2 regions of the Qipengyuania sp. NPDC077410 genome follow, and region 2 is predicted to be linked to the other one. Evidence: riboswitches for the same ligand, from Rfam matches in the RefSeq annotation. Region 2 holds a riboswitch; the other holds the start of a gene.
What was found. Region 2 has a riboswitch for cobalamin ahead of ACIGGE_RS11245 (TonB-dependent receptor plug domain-containing protein). Riboswitches for the same ligand answer to the same signal wherever they lie in the genome.

Region 1: linked by a shared signal. The riboswitch ahead of ACIGGE_RS01525 (hypothetical protein) and the one ahead of ACIGGE_RS11245 (TonB-dependent receptor plug domain-containing protein) in region 2 are both predicted to bind cobalamin.

Annotation. Positions count from the first base shown of each region.
Region 1 is NZ_JBITWB010000001.1:309,223-314,912, reverse strand. It holds gene ACIGGE_RS01540 (TonB-dependent siderophore receptor) at 1-1,789, shown strand, start outside; gene ACIGGE_RS01535 (hypothetical protein) at 1,801-2,355, shown strand; gene ACIGGE_RS01530 (cobalamin-binding protein) at 2,357-3,286, shown strand; cobalamin riboswitch at 3,380-3,591, shown strand; gene ACIGGE_RS01525 (hypothetical protein) at 3,773-4,021, shown strand; gene ACIGGE_RS01520 (HEPN domain-containing protein) at 4,389-5,327, opposite strand.
Region 2 is NZ_JBITWB010000002.1:648,271-655,235, reverse strand. It holds gene ACIGGE_RS11255 (FecCD family ABC transporter permease) at 1-911, opposite strand, end outside; gene ACIGGE_RS11250 (ABC transporter substrate-binding protein) at 908-1,723, opposite strand; gene ACIGGE_RS11245 (TonB-dependent receptor plug domain-containing protein) at 1,720-3,636, opposite strand; cobalamin riboswitch at 3,727-3,912, opposite strand; gene ACIGGE_RS11240 (cell wall hydrolase) at 4,070-5,149, shown strand; gene ACIGGE_RS11235 (hypothetical protein) at 5,271-5,624, shown strand; gene ACIGGE_RS11230 (putative bifunctional diguanylate cyclase/phosphodiesterase) at 5,754-6,965, shown strand, end outside.

The sequences.
Region 1 (5,690 bases), on a different contig from region 2:
GCTCGACCGGATCGGCGGATCGGTCACCGTCCTCGACGAGCAAATCCTCGACCGGAGGCAAGTCCGCGAGGTGTCCGACGTGCTCCGCGACGTCCCAGGGGTCGCGGTCGGACGGGTTCCCGGTCAGACACAGCTTCGGTTGCGCGGTGCTGAAGCCAACCATACGCTCGTCCTCGTTGACGGGATCGAGGTGTCGGATCCCTATGCCGGCGAGTTCGATTTCGGAACGCTTATCGCCGACGAGGCTTCGCGGATCGAGGTGCTGCGCGGACAGCAGAGCGCGATCTACGGGTCGGACGCGATCGGCGGCGTCATCCAGTACATCACTCTCGACGGCCGCGATGCGCCCGGGGCGGTCGCGCGGATCGAAGCCGGTTCGTTCGGCATGGTGAACGGTGCTGCCCGGATCGCTGGATATAGTGGCGATCTCGACTACGCGCTGTCCGCCACACTCAATACCACCGATGGCACGCCAGGCGCCCGGAACGGCACGCGCGATCTTGCGAACGACAGTGGTGCGGTCTCGCTGAAGACGACGTTCGCGCCATCAACCAATGCACGCCTCACTGGTGTATTACGCTACGCGCGCACCAATGCCGAATTCAACGACAGCGATTCCGATCCGGGAAGTCCGACCTTCGGATTCCAGGTCGATAGCCCCGGCAACCGCTTCGAGAACGAGGCTATCTATGTGCTCATCAGGGGCGAGCTAGACTTGCTCGACGATCGCTGGACCCAAGCGTTTTCGGCCCAGATCGCGGATACCCGGCGCGACGGTTTCGCTTCGACTGGACGCAGCTATGGCAGCGAGGGCCAGAGGTTGAAAGGGTCCTACGATACGACGTTGCGTATCGAGGCTGGCGGTCTGACCCACCGGGTCACGGCGGCTCTCGATGTCGAACGCGAACGCTTCCGTAACACCGATCCGACCGGCTTCGCATTCACCGGTCGCCGACAGATCGACAATGTCGGTCTCGTCGGCCAGTATGCGATCGATCTCGGAGACCGAGCGAGCGCGTCCGCATCCATCCGCAGGGACTGGAACGACCAGTTCGCCGATACAACCACGTACAGGCTTCAGGCGAGCTATCGGATCGCTGCGGCTACGCGAGTGCGCGGGGCCGTCGGATCGGGGGTGAAGAACCCCTCGTTCTACGAACTATATGGGTTCGTGGACGGCCGTTTCATCGGCAATCCCGACCTCAGGCCCGAGAAGTCGAGCGGATGGGAGATCGGGATCGACCAGTCGCTGTTCGGTGAGCGCGCTTCAATCGGGGTCACCTATTTCGAGAGCGAACTGGACGAAGAGATCTTCACTTCTTTTCCGCCCCCGAACTTCGTCGCCAGCCCTGGCAATCGCGATACCGTATCCAAGAGAAACGGCGTCGAAGTGTTCGGCGAGGCGCGCTTCGCGGAAGCTTGGCGCGTCAATGGAGCCTACACCTATCTGCGTTCCCACGAGGATGGCGCGCGCGAAGTGCGGCGGCCCTCCCATACCGCCAGCCTGGCTGTCGACTGGCGCGCTCCCAAGGATGCCGGAGGGGTCACGCTCGTTGCGCGCTACAATGGAGAGACGATCGACAGCGCTTTCATCGATCCCTCGTTCGTGCCGGTTCGCGTGCAACTGGACGACTACTTTCTGCTGAACGTCAACGCCGACGTGAGGGTGATGGATAATGTCGAGCTGTTCGGCCGAGTCGAGAATTTGACGGCCGCCGATTACGAGGATGTCTTCAGTTTCGCGACGCCCGGACGCTCGTTCGCCATTGGCGCGCGCGCGCGTTTCTAAGGAGAATTTCGATGACGGATGAAATGATAGCAAAGTCCGACATTGCGAGGTTCGCATGGCCTGTCACACTTGCCTTGGCGACGGTGGGCGGATCGCTGGTTGCCGCCTGCATGATGCCGTTCGTGGCTGTTACGATCGTGACCGCCGCGACCATGCGCCGCTCGCTCGCGTTAACGACGATCCTCGCGATCTGGGCGACCAACCAGTTGCTGGGGTTCACCGTCCTCGGCTACCCGCACACGGGATATGCGTTCGCCTGGGGCGGTGCGCTGGGCATCGCATCTATTCTCGCCATGCTCGCCGGTGCCATCATCATGGGAGAACAAAACGAGCTGAGCACCCTTCGGACATTTGGCGCCTTTCTGATCGGCTTCGCTGTTTACGAGGCTGCGCTATTCGGGTTTGCTTTGGTGGTAGGCGGGACAGAGACTTTCACGATGGCGATCGTGGGACAGATCTTCGCGAACGATGCATTATGGTTCGCAGGACTGTTGTTGGCGTCCTGGCTCCTCGCCAGAGCCGCTCCCACGCTATTCGGACCTTCTCCGCGAATACGGTTCGCCTGACATGGCGCAGCCGCGCATCGTGTCCCTCCTGCCGAGCGCGACCGAAATCGCCGTCGCACTCGGATTGGGAGAGAGCCTCGTCGGTCGCTCGCACGAATGCGATTATCCGCTTTTCGTAAAGGCATTGCCGGTCGTCACGTCGACCAGACTCGAGAAAGGACTGACGTCGCGGCAGATCGACGACCGGATCCAGGAAATCGTGAGGCAAGGACTGTCGGTATACGAAGTCGATACCGCGCTTCTGCGGGACTTGCGGCCCGACCTCATCTTGACCCAATCGCAATGCGCGGTCTGCGCGGTCACCCCTGCCGATCTGGAAGAAGCACTCGGCGACTGGATCGGAACCGCCCCGACGCTGCTGTCGCTGGCACCCGATACATTGGAAGATGTATGGAGCGATTTCGCTAAGGTCGCCGAAGCGGCGGGAATTCCCGAGCGTGCATCATCGGTCGTCGGTGACTTGAAGGAGCGGATGTCAGGGCTATCCCGAAGTAGCGCGGAGAGGATGGATCGCCCGCGTGTCGCCGCGATCGAATGGATCGATCCGCTGATGGCCGCAGGAAACTGGGTACCCGAACTAATCGAGGCGGCCGGCGGTCACCCATTGTTCGCGCGAGCCGGAGAACATTCCTCGTGGCTGAATTGGGACGACTTGATTGCCGCCGATCCCGATCTGATCGTTGCGATGCCCTGCGGATATCTGTTGCCACAAACGCTCGCCGATCTGGGGTCGCTCGTCGACCACTTCGGTTGGAAAGACCTTACCGCGGTTCGCAAAGGGAAGGTCTTTGCCGTTGATGGCCACCATCTTTTCAATCGTCCTGGCCCACGACTCGTCGAGTCGGCTGAACTGATCGCGCAGTTGGTTGGGGCGACGCCAACACAGGCATTGGAGATGGGACGGGATTGGATCTCCATCGATGGGGTTTGACGATGTTTTTCGCGCTATTCGACGCGAAACGAGCGCATCAGCCCTTGTTTTCAAAGCTGCGTACCGATACTCAAAATCAGCTGCATGCAAAGTTGCGCGCATTCAGCTTCAAGTTCGCACCGGTAACGGGAACACAGTGAGGCCCTCCAAGGTCAAATCTGCGGCTGTCCCTGCAACTGTAAGCGGCGAGCGAGAAATACTGGCGGGTCACTCCGCAACCACTGGACTGATTGTTTGGTTCGGGAAGGTGTATTTCAAGTGATGACCCGCGAGCCAGGAGACCGACCGGAGCGAGTCGCTCTTGCCTGATTCATGGGATTGGTCAGGCGCGGAATCATTTTCGTCGGAGCGACGATAAGCGGCTTGGATTGCTCCGAGCACGCCCGGTCGGCGTATCGCGTCCGTTGACCAGGCTGCTCGGCCGAGGTCCGGAGATCCAAGCCACTATATCGGCGTGAAGGGCTCAGAGCCCACGGAGAAAATACCATGTTCAAAACTAAAACGAGGGTTCTGGCACTCTCGGCTGCAATCGCATTTGGCTCTTCTGCCGCGGTTGCTCAGCAAACGGATATCGGGCCATTTCTACCCGAAGTGGGACAGGCCATAGCTGCGGCCGAGCAAGGTGCGCAAAACATCTGTGCTTCGAATGGCGGTCTGGCATCTTTCAACGTCATTCGCATAATCCAGAACGCCGGTTATTTTGCGGCGCAATTTGAGTATTCATGCAACGGTTGATTCTCAGGCCACTTCGCATTGAATGAGAACGATGAACGGCGCTGGCTTAAACCCGGCGCCGTTTTCGACTGCGGTTCGCGACCGCCCTTTTGTCGACCGCTGACATTCTGAATTTTTCGCGACGATTTGTTGTGTCTCGGAGAGTGTAGCGCGTAGCTGCCGCTATACGATCAACTGTTTTTGGGCGTTCAGATCTCGTACCAGAATGGCTGGGATTGAGGCGCGTTACCAACGACAACCGGTTCTTCATGAACGACCGCTTTTGGCGATAGGTCGAATGCGCTGCTACCACCGAAATGGGGTCGATAGCCGAAGGTCTGCTTCCGGCAAGCCAGATCGATAAGCTGCCGGCCAATCAAATCGGCGTCTACTGCTTATCCGGGCACGATTTGGCATCGGCTTGAAGCTTTTCGAGGCGTTCTGTGCATACATCGTGGACGACGCGACCCAGCTCTTCGACTTGCTCACCGAGCCAATCGAGTTCTTCCTTGTTGATGCGGTAGTGCTTCGAGTAGCGCGCCTTCACGTAAGCTTCCTTGAGCTTCTCGAAGCGTGCGCGATCACGCTTCGTTTCACGCGGCCAGACGTAAGTAAGACGCGGGTCGATCCGTTCAGCCTGGGTGCGCAGGAATGCAAGATTGTGGTTATGCGGCGTATAGAAGGTGCAAACGAGCAGAACGCAGTGATAAAGGCGCTCAGCCGCTTGGTGCAGTTCAAACGCTGCTTTCTTGTTCCAGCCTCTTTTCGTGGCCTCGTTCCCCTGGATGAGAAACTGCTCGGCTGACGGCATCCACTCGTCAAAATACTCCTGAGCCATCGCCAGCGCCTGTTCCAGCGTCTTCGGCTTGGGCGTATGCAGGTCGGTGTCGTCGGATTGGTAGAGCGCAACCCCGTCCTCCTTCACATCCATGAAGAAGTAGCGCCCATGTGCCAGCCCGTTATTCACCTCTTGCAGGGTATGCACGATAAAATTGACCGGCGTCTGGAGCGTACCGGTAACGCCATATTCGCGCATTAGCCGGTCATCGAGCTTCGCCCAGTACTTCACCCTGTCAGTGAGTCGCTTGTCGTTGACGATGATCAGAAGATCAAAGTCGGAGCGGTATCCCTTGGCCGTGTGAGGCTCGTCGACCCAGGTCCCGCGAGCATAGCTGCCGTAAAGAATGACCTTAAGTATCCGCCCGGCCTTCTTCCACTCATGCTTAGCGAGCGCGAAGGCATCGTCGAATTCTTCGAAGATAAGCTGCACGACGCGCTCGATCTCGCGCTGCTTTTGCGGGGGAAGATGATCGAGGTCGGTCTTCATCGTTTAATCTCTAGCAAGCAGCCGCGAAGCTTGCACCTGCCGAGTGCATAAGGCGCGCAGTGACGGCGCACCCCAAAGCGCTGAGGAGCCGCGCGCCGCTGTGCCTAGTGTTAGCAACAATCCGAGAAGGATTGTCGTTAGCATTGTTAAGGGATGCTGGAGCCAAGCATTTCTGCGGGTTTGAGGCCTGTTTCGGTTCCTGATCGTCCGAGCTTTGGGTTCCTGATAGTCCGTGAATCCCGGTTCCTGATAGTCCGAACAGACCACAAGCTTATCCACAAGGCCCATCCCCATTTCTGGAGACGGGCTTTGATTTGGAGCGCTATCCACGAGCTACCGCAGTTTTTCAATCTGACTTTTGGG
Region 2 (6,965 bases):
AACGGAGCGCCAAGGAGGCTCAGTGCGATGCCCAGCCGCAGTTCCGTCACCAGTGGCAATATGCGTACGACGCTATCCGCGACCAGAACCAGCAGGGCCCCGGCCAATGCGCTCGGCACGATGAGCTGCGAGGGCCGGCTATCGGTGAAGGGCCGAACCAGATGGGGCACGATCAGGCCGACGAAGCCGATGATACCGGCCACCGCGACGCCTGCGCCGACCGTCAGCCCTATGCCCACGATCAGCAGCCAGAGCAGCCGCCGGGGTTCGACCCCAAGGGACCGGGCGACAGGTTCCCCCAGTGTGAGCGCATCCAGCGATTTCCCGCTCCGCCAGAGCAGAAGCACGCCCAGCGCCACGAGCGGGGTGGCTAGCCACACCTCGCGCCAGCTCCGGTCGGTCAGCGCGCCGTTCAGCCACATCACGATCTCGCTCATGGCGAAAGCATTGGGCGCCATGCTGATCGCAAGCGCCGTCAATGCGCCGGCGAGGCTCGCAACCATGAGCCCGGCGAGTGTGAACAGCGCGATCCCGCCCGTGCGTCCGGCAATCGCCGCCAGCAACGCCATCGCCCCGCCCGCCCCGATCAGGGCGAATGCGGGAAGCAGCCACGGCGAAGCGGCATAGCCGAACCATAGCGCCGCCACGGCACCCAGCGCCGCGCCCGGGGCGATCCCGAAAAGACCGGGGTCGGCCAGCGGATTGCGCAGATAGCCCTGCATGGCTGCCCCGCCCGCTCCCAATCCCGCGCCCACGACTAAAGCCAGCAGGGCGCGCGGCAGACGCAGCTCTGCAAGGATGAGCGCGGCGTTGGGCGTGCTGGCCGGATCGAGCCAGACCCGCCCCGCCAGCAGCGAAAGCGGAAGCGCAACGATGAGCAACCCGCCGAAGATCAAAGTCGCGCGGTTCACGATATTGTGCTCCGTATCTCCGCCAGTCGACGAGCGGCACGGATGATCGTCGGACCGCCGCAGTAAAGCAGGCTGGTATCGAAGCGTTCGCGCCGCATATGAGGCAGCCGGTCCAGCACTGGGTGCTGCTGGCCAAGGTCGCCGCCTGCAACCAGCAACACCTGCGGCGGCGCGGCAACCACATCTTCGAGCGCCACATAGTCGGCCTGGGACAGCCCACGGGCCGGCGCTCCGTTCGTGAAGCCGGTACGGGCAAGCAGGTCGCTCACCAGCGATTGCTCGCCCGCGACAATTCCGCCGGGCTGCCACAGGAGAACGTCGACGGCGCGCCCGTCCGGCGCCTCTGCTTCGGTGAGCGCCGTTTCGATCCGTTCGATCAGGCGCTGCCCCGCTTGCCGATCGCCGGCCAGAGAAGCCAGTTCCCGGATCTGCTCCTCGCTCGAGGCGACATCACTGGCTATGCCGAAAGTCACGACCTGCATGCCCAGATCTTCCAGCGCGGCGCGCGTTGCGGGCGCGATAAAGCTTCCCGCCACGACCACATCCGGATCGAGCGCGAGAACCTCTTCGACCGTGCCGCCGGTGGCGCGGTATCGCGACGCCTGCTCTGCCGGCATCGAGCTCGATCGTGGATCCTTGCTGTAATGGGATATCGCCAGCAATTGTCCCGGCGCCGTCACATCGGCAAGGATCGCATCGGTGCAGGGGTTCAGGCTGACGATGGTCGGCCGCGCCCCAGCCGTCGGCGCATCGGCCCCGCCCTGCGCACATGCGGCAAGGAACAGGACCGATGCGGCGAGCAGCGGTTTCACATCTTCGCCCTGATCCCGCCGAAGACGCTGCGGCCAGCCGTCCCATATCCTGCAACCGTCTGGTAATCGGTGTCGAACACGTTCTCGACGCGGCCAAACAGTTCCAGATTGTCGCCCAGGCCGAAGGATGCCCGCACATCGAGCAACTCGTATCCTTCGAGGCGAACGGTGTTGGAAGCATTATCCCAGCTTGCACCCACGAGGCGCAGATCCGCCCCGAGGCCGAGACCGAAATCGCTGATCCAGTCGCCGTAAATGGTACCGAAATGCTTGGGTCGCCGCGCCAGATCGAGATCGGTCATACGATCTTCCGCATCGACATAGGAATATATGCCGGCAAGGCGAAGGCCGGGTGCAAGATCGAAGCCTGCCTCCGCTTCGATGCCCTGCGCGCGGGCGCGGGCGGTGTTCAGGTACACGCCGGAAGGTCTTTCAGGCGTAACGCCGAACCCGATCAGATTGTCGCTGTCGCGGCGGAAGCCCGTCAGCGCGAGGTGCAGACCTGAGCCCCGCTGCCCTTTCTCGACGCCCAGATCGTAGCTGGTGCTTTCTTCAGGTTCGAGCTCCGTATTCCCGTAGAACGAGAGCAGCTGGTACAGTGTCGGTGCCTTGAAACCTTCGCCCACGCTACCGCGCACGCGCCAGTCGTCGCCAAAGCCGTAGCTCACATCGCCGCCGAAGCTGACATGCGTGCCGAACTGTTCGTGATCGTCCACGCGCGCACCGCCATGGACGGCCAGACGGCCCATCACCCAGCCGAGCTGCGCATAGGCGCCGCTGATTTCGGTTTCGGCGGCCGTGTCGAAGCTCGTTTCAAACTCGGTCCATTCATGATCGCCTCCGAAAGCCAGCGAGAGGCCACCCAGCAAGCGGTATTCACCGCGCAGCGAGATGCGATCGGAGCGGCCGTCGCTGGCGAAAGTCTCCGCCCCGGAACCATCGCGATTGGCGCGCTTGGTATCGGACAGGCTGTACGCAGCGCGCAGGGTCAGGTCGTTGCCGTAATAGGCAAGGCCGACATCGCCCCAGTAACGCGTGGTTTTTTGCGTATCGTCGGTATCGGCGAGGACGAAGTTGGGTGCGGGAAAGCCATCGATTTCGACGTCGCCTTCTGCAAAATTACCATGCGCGAACAGCTCGAGGCTGGGGGTCAGATTGAGGAAGGCGCTGGAGCCGATAGCGAATTGCTTCGATCCGTCGGCTTCCGTGCCCGATGCGGCTGCGGAAAATCCGTCGGTCTCGAACCATGACCCGGTCAGGCCGATAAAGGCATTGTCATTGCCTGCTCCGGCAGCGGCGCTGGCAAACAGCGTGTCTCGCGAGCCGTACTCGACGCTGGCAGTCATGCCGCGTTCGGCCCGCGTCGAGATGTCGATCACCCCGCCCACGGCTTCCGATCCCCAGATCGTGCTGTTCGATCCGCGCAGAACATCGATCTTGCCGGCTGTGCCGAGCAGCAGATTGCCGAAATCGAAGCCGCCCGAAGGGCTCGCCTGGTCGGCCACGCGCACGCCGTCGACCAGTACCAGAAGCTGGTCGGGATTGGCGCCGCGCACGTTCACGCTGGTTACCGTACCGACACCCCCGCTACGCGACAGCGACAGACCGGGAACGCGCGCAAGTGCGCGTGCCGGATCGGCACCCTGAATGGTTTCGATCTCTTCCCGTCCGATGACGGTGACCGACTGGCCGGTATTGCGCAGATCGGTGCCGAGGCCGTTGGCCGTGACCGTGATGATCGCCTCGGCCGGGGCCGAGCTGCGATAGCTGCCCACAGTCGCTTGCTGATCGCCAGCCTCGTTTGCCTCGTCCTGGGCGGCGATGATTTCCTCGAGCGCCTGCTCGCTGGCAGTCTGCGCATACGCTGCGCCAGGTACTGCCGAAGCGGAAATCAAAAGCAGATATTTATACACGTAACCTCCTGTCATGAACGAAATGCCGCCCATGACGGGAGGGAGCCGAAACGCTCCATCCACGTTTGCTACAGGTACACCCCGCCCTGCAGCCGAACGACGGTCATGGGCAGGTCTCCTGGCTCCCGGATCAGCGGCCCTGTTCCGCCTTCCCGCTTTCGCAGTGGCATATGGAGCGGACCTCCCCGGTCACAGTTGCGGGAGCAGCGAGGGGCTTGCACCCTCTTCCCTCTTCGGGCCTGCGCAAACAGGCCAACCCGTGACTCGCGGCGCCGACTACTGCGCAATGTGTCGTTGCACAAGACGCAACTTCATTAAGTTTTGCTGTTATAGGGCGCCATCGAATCCCGTCCCGTTGCGGGATGGCGATCGCACACATCTGTCGGCCTTACCGGGTATAGGCTATGGGCAGTTCCTTAAAGAAGGACGCAGTTTGAGCGGATTGGAAGTGTTGGCCGGGAACAAGGACCGTGCGCTGCACGTCGCCTCGCCGCGCGCTCAACGCCGGGCCGCAAGATTGCAGGATCGCCGTAAACTGGTGACCCGCCTCGGTATTCTTGGCGCTGCCATCGCTCTTCCGACCGTGGCTGCGCAAGGCGAATGGTCCGATTTCAGAAGCGCGATTGGCCTGGGCGACGAACGCGTACCCTTGACGCCCATGCCGTTCGAAACGGCTGGCGAAAGCTTTCCTGGATCGGCCTTCTATTACCTCGAAGATGCCCCGCGCCTTGCCACAGATATCGCCGACCTTCGCAAGAGCGAAGGGACGCTTGAAACCGTCGAATTTGCACAAAGTCATGGCGCGGGTGCAGCGGCACAGGCATTTCGCCAGACGGGCAACGGGATCGACAAGGCGCGCGCATTGCAGTGCCTTTCCATGGCCGTGTACTACGAAGCCGCCAGCGAAAGCCTGTCGGGCCAACAAGCGGTGGCGCAAGTGGTCCTGAACCGGGTTGCACATCCCGCCTATCCCGCCAGCATCTGCGGTGTGGTGTTTCAGGGGTCGGAACGCAAGACGGGCTGCCAGTTCAGCTTCACCTGCGACGGATCACTGGCGCGCACCCCTTCCCGCCGGGGGTGGGCGGTGGCCCAATCCGTAGCGCTGGGTGCCTTGGCGGGCGAGGTTTACAAGCCCGTCGGCCTGGCCACACATTACCACACCAATTACGTGAACCCCTATTGGGCCGCCAGCCTCGACTATATCGGTGCCATCGGCGCGCACCGTTTCTATCGCTGGAAAGGCGGGGCCGGAACCGCCGGTGCCTTTACCGACGACTATGCCGGCGCGGAGCCGCTTGCCGCCCCCAACGTTCGGCGCGCGGAAGCGGACGTCCCCGGCCCTGTACAGCCTACCCCTCCGTCCAATGCCGCTATCGGTATCAGTACCGAACCGGATGCGCCGGTTGGGGCGCCCGCCGCCGCAGCTCCAGCCGACAAGCTTCCGCAATCCGGCAGGGTTCGCGAGGAGTATGCCAATTCAGGCAAATGGATCAACGAGCCCGGGAAAAAATAGGCTTGCGGGCCAACACGAAGGCAATCCTTTACGTCTCCACAACCATGCTGCGGAACCGAAGTTTAGCGTGCTTCGGCCATGAGGGGGTTCAACAGCCCAGCCCCCCTGAGGAGACCATGGCATGCCGGTCCATTTCGCTGCCGCACGTTCCACCGCTCATTCGCCGATTGCCCGGGCACTGGCTCGCAAAGCGCACTCGCGCGCGGCGAACGACAATGCCGGGGCAGCGCAGATGGTCGCCACCGCTTCCCCTGTCGATGGCGTGATGCATGCAGCGCTGAAGCACTTTGCGAACCATGGGCTGAGCGCGGCGAAAGTTGCAGCGCAGCAGGCTGAACACGCCCATGCGGCCGACGACACCGAAAGTTACGACTGGTGGCTCGGCATCTGCCGAACGCTCGATCGCGGGCTGGCCAGACGTCTTGATGAGCAGCTTGCCATCAAGTCGTTGCTGGCGAGCATATCCCCCGTATAACTCCGGAAAATCCACGTGTTACCGTTAACTGAAATATGATGGATGCCCCTTAAACGGCTTGCCATGGGTGAGCGAAGCGGGTCATTCGATTTGAAGCGGTACGTCGCCCACGCGTCGTCGACAGATCCGTTGAGCGAGAAAGCTCGCAACTCTCTCATTCGTTCTCTCTATGACCGGCGCACGGCCCTTGCAGTAGGCGCCCTGAACTGCACCATCTCGAGCACGGTCGTGGCGTATCTGTCCGGTAGCGCCCTCCTCTATTCACTTGTCTTTCTGCTCAGCAGCATCGCCGTCCTGCGCATTGTCAACTCTCGTCACCTGGCGAAGCGCCCGGAAGAGATAAGTGCGGCCCAGCTTGAATTCGCTTACAAGTTCGGCGCGTTCGGCTTCAGCCTCATCCTCGGCACTGTGGCTGCATCGGCCATCGCGCTCGACATCGATGCGATGGCGCAGGTCCTGATCATTTCGAATGCGCTGGGCTACGGCATAGGCATCTGCGCGCACAACGCCGCGCGTCCGGCTATAGCTCTGGGCCAGTTGACGCTGGTGTCGACACCCATAGTCATCGCGTCCATCGCCCATGGTTCGATCGCCGGGGCATGTCTTGCGATAACCATCGCTCTTCTCTTTCCCGCAATGTACTCGATCGTCACCTCCATCTTTCGCACCTTGCACGAATCCCTCGACGCGGCTGACCGCAGCGCAGCGCTGGCAGCGGAAATGGAAACCTTCGCGCTGACCGACACGGTAACCGGGCTTTCCAATCGTCTTGGGCTGGACCGCCTCTTGCCTGGCGTCATCTCGGCGGCAGATGTTGACGGTCGGGCTGGTATTTTCTGGATCGACCTGGACAGATTCAAGGAAGTCAACGATCTCAAAGGTCATCAAGCAGGTGATGAGGTTCTGCACACTATCGGCGCGCGGGTCGCCGCGCTGGTCGGCGAAGACGGTATCGTCGCTCGCTTCGCCGGTGACGAGTTCGTCATTGCCTGCCAGATAGCCGACCGCAACGCCGCGTCTGTCATGGCCAGCACGCTCCTGCTCGAGGTCATGCGCCCGCTGCAAGTCGATGGGGAGCGGCTTGAAATGGGCGCATCAATCGGCATCGCCTTGATGCCGGACGATGGCGTGACGGCAGATCAACTGATGCGCCATGCGGATATGGCGCTGTATGAGGCCAAAGTCGCCGGACGATCCCAAATTCGATTCTTCACCGCATCGATGACGCGGGACCTGACCCATCGCCGAAAGATCGAGACGGAACTTCGCCTTGCGCTCTCGCGGCATGAACTGTCCGTCTACTTTCAGCCGATCGTCGATCTGGATACGGGGCGCATTCGC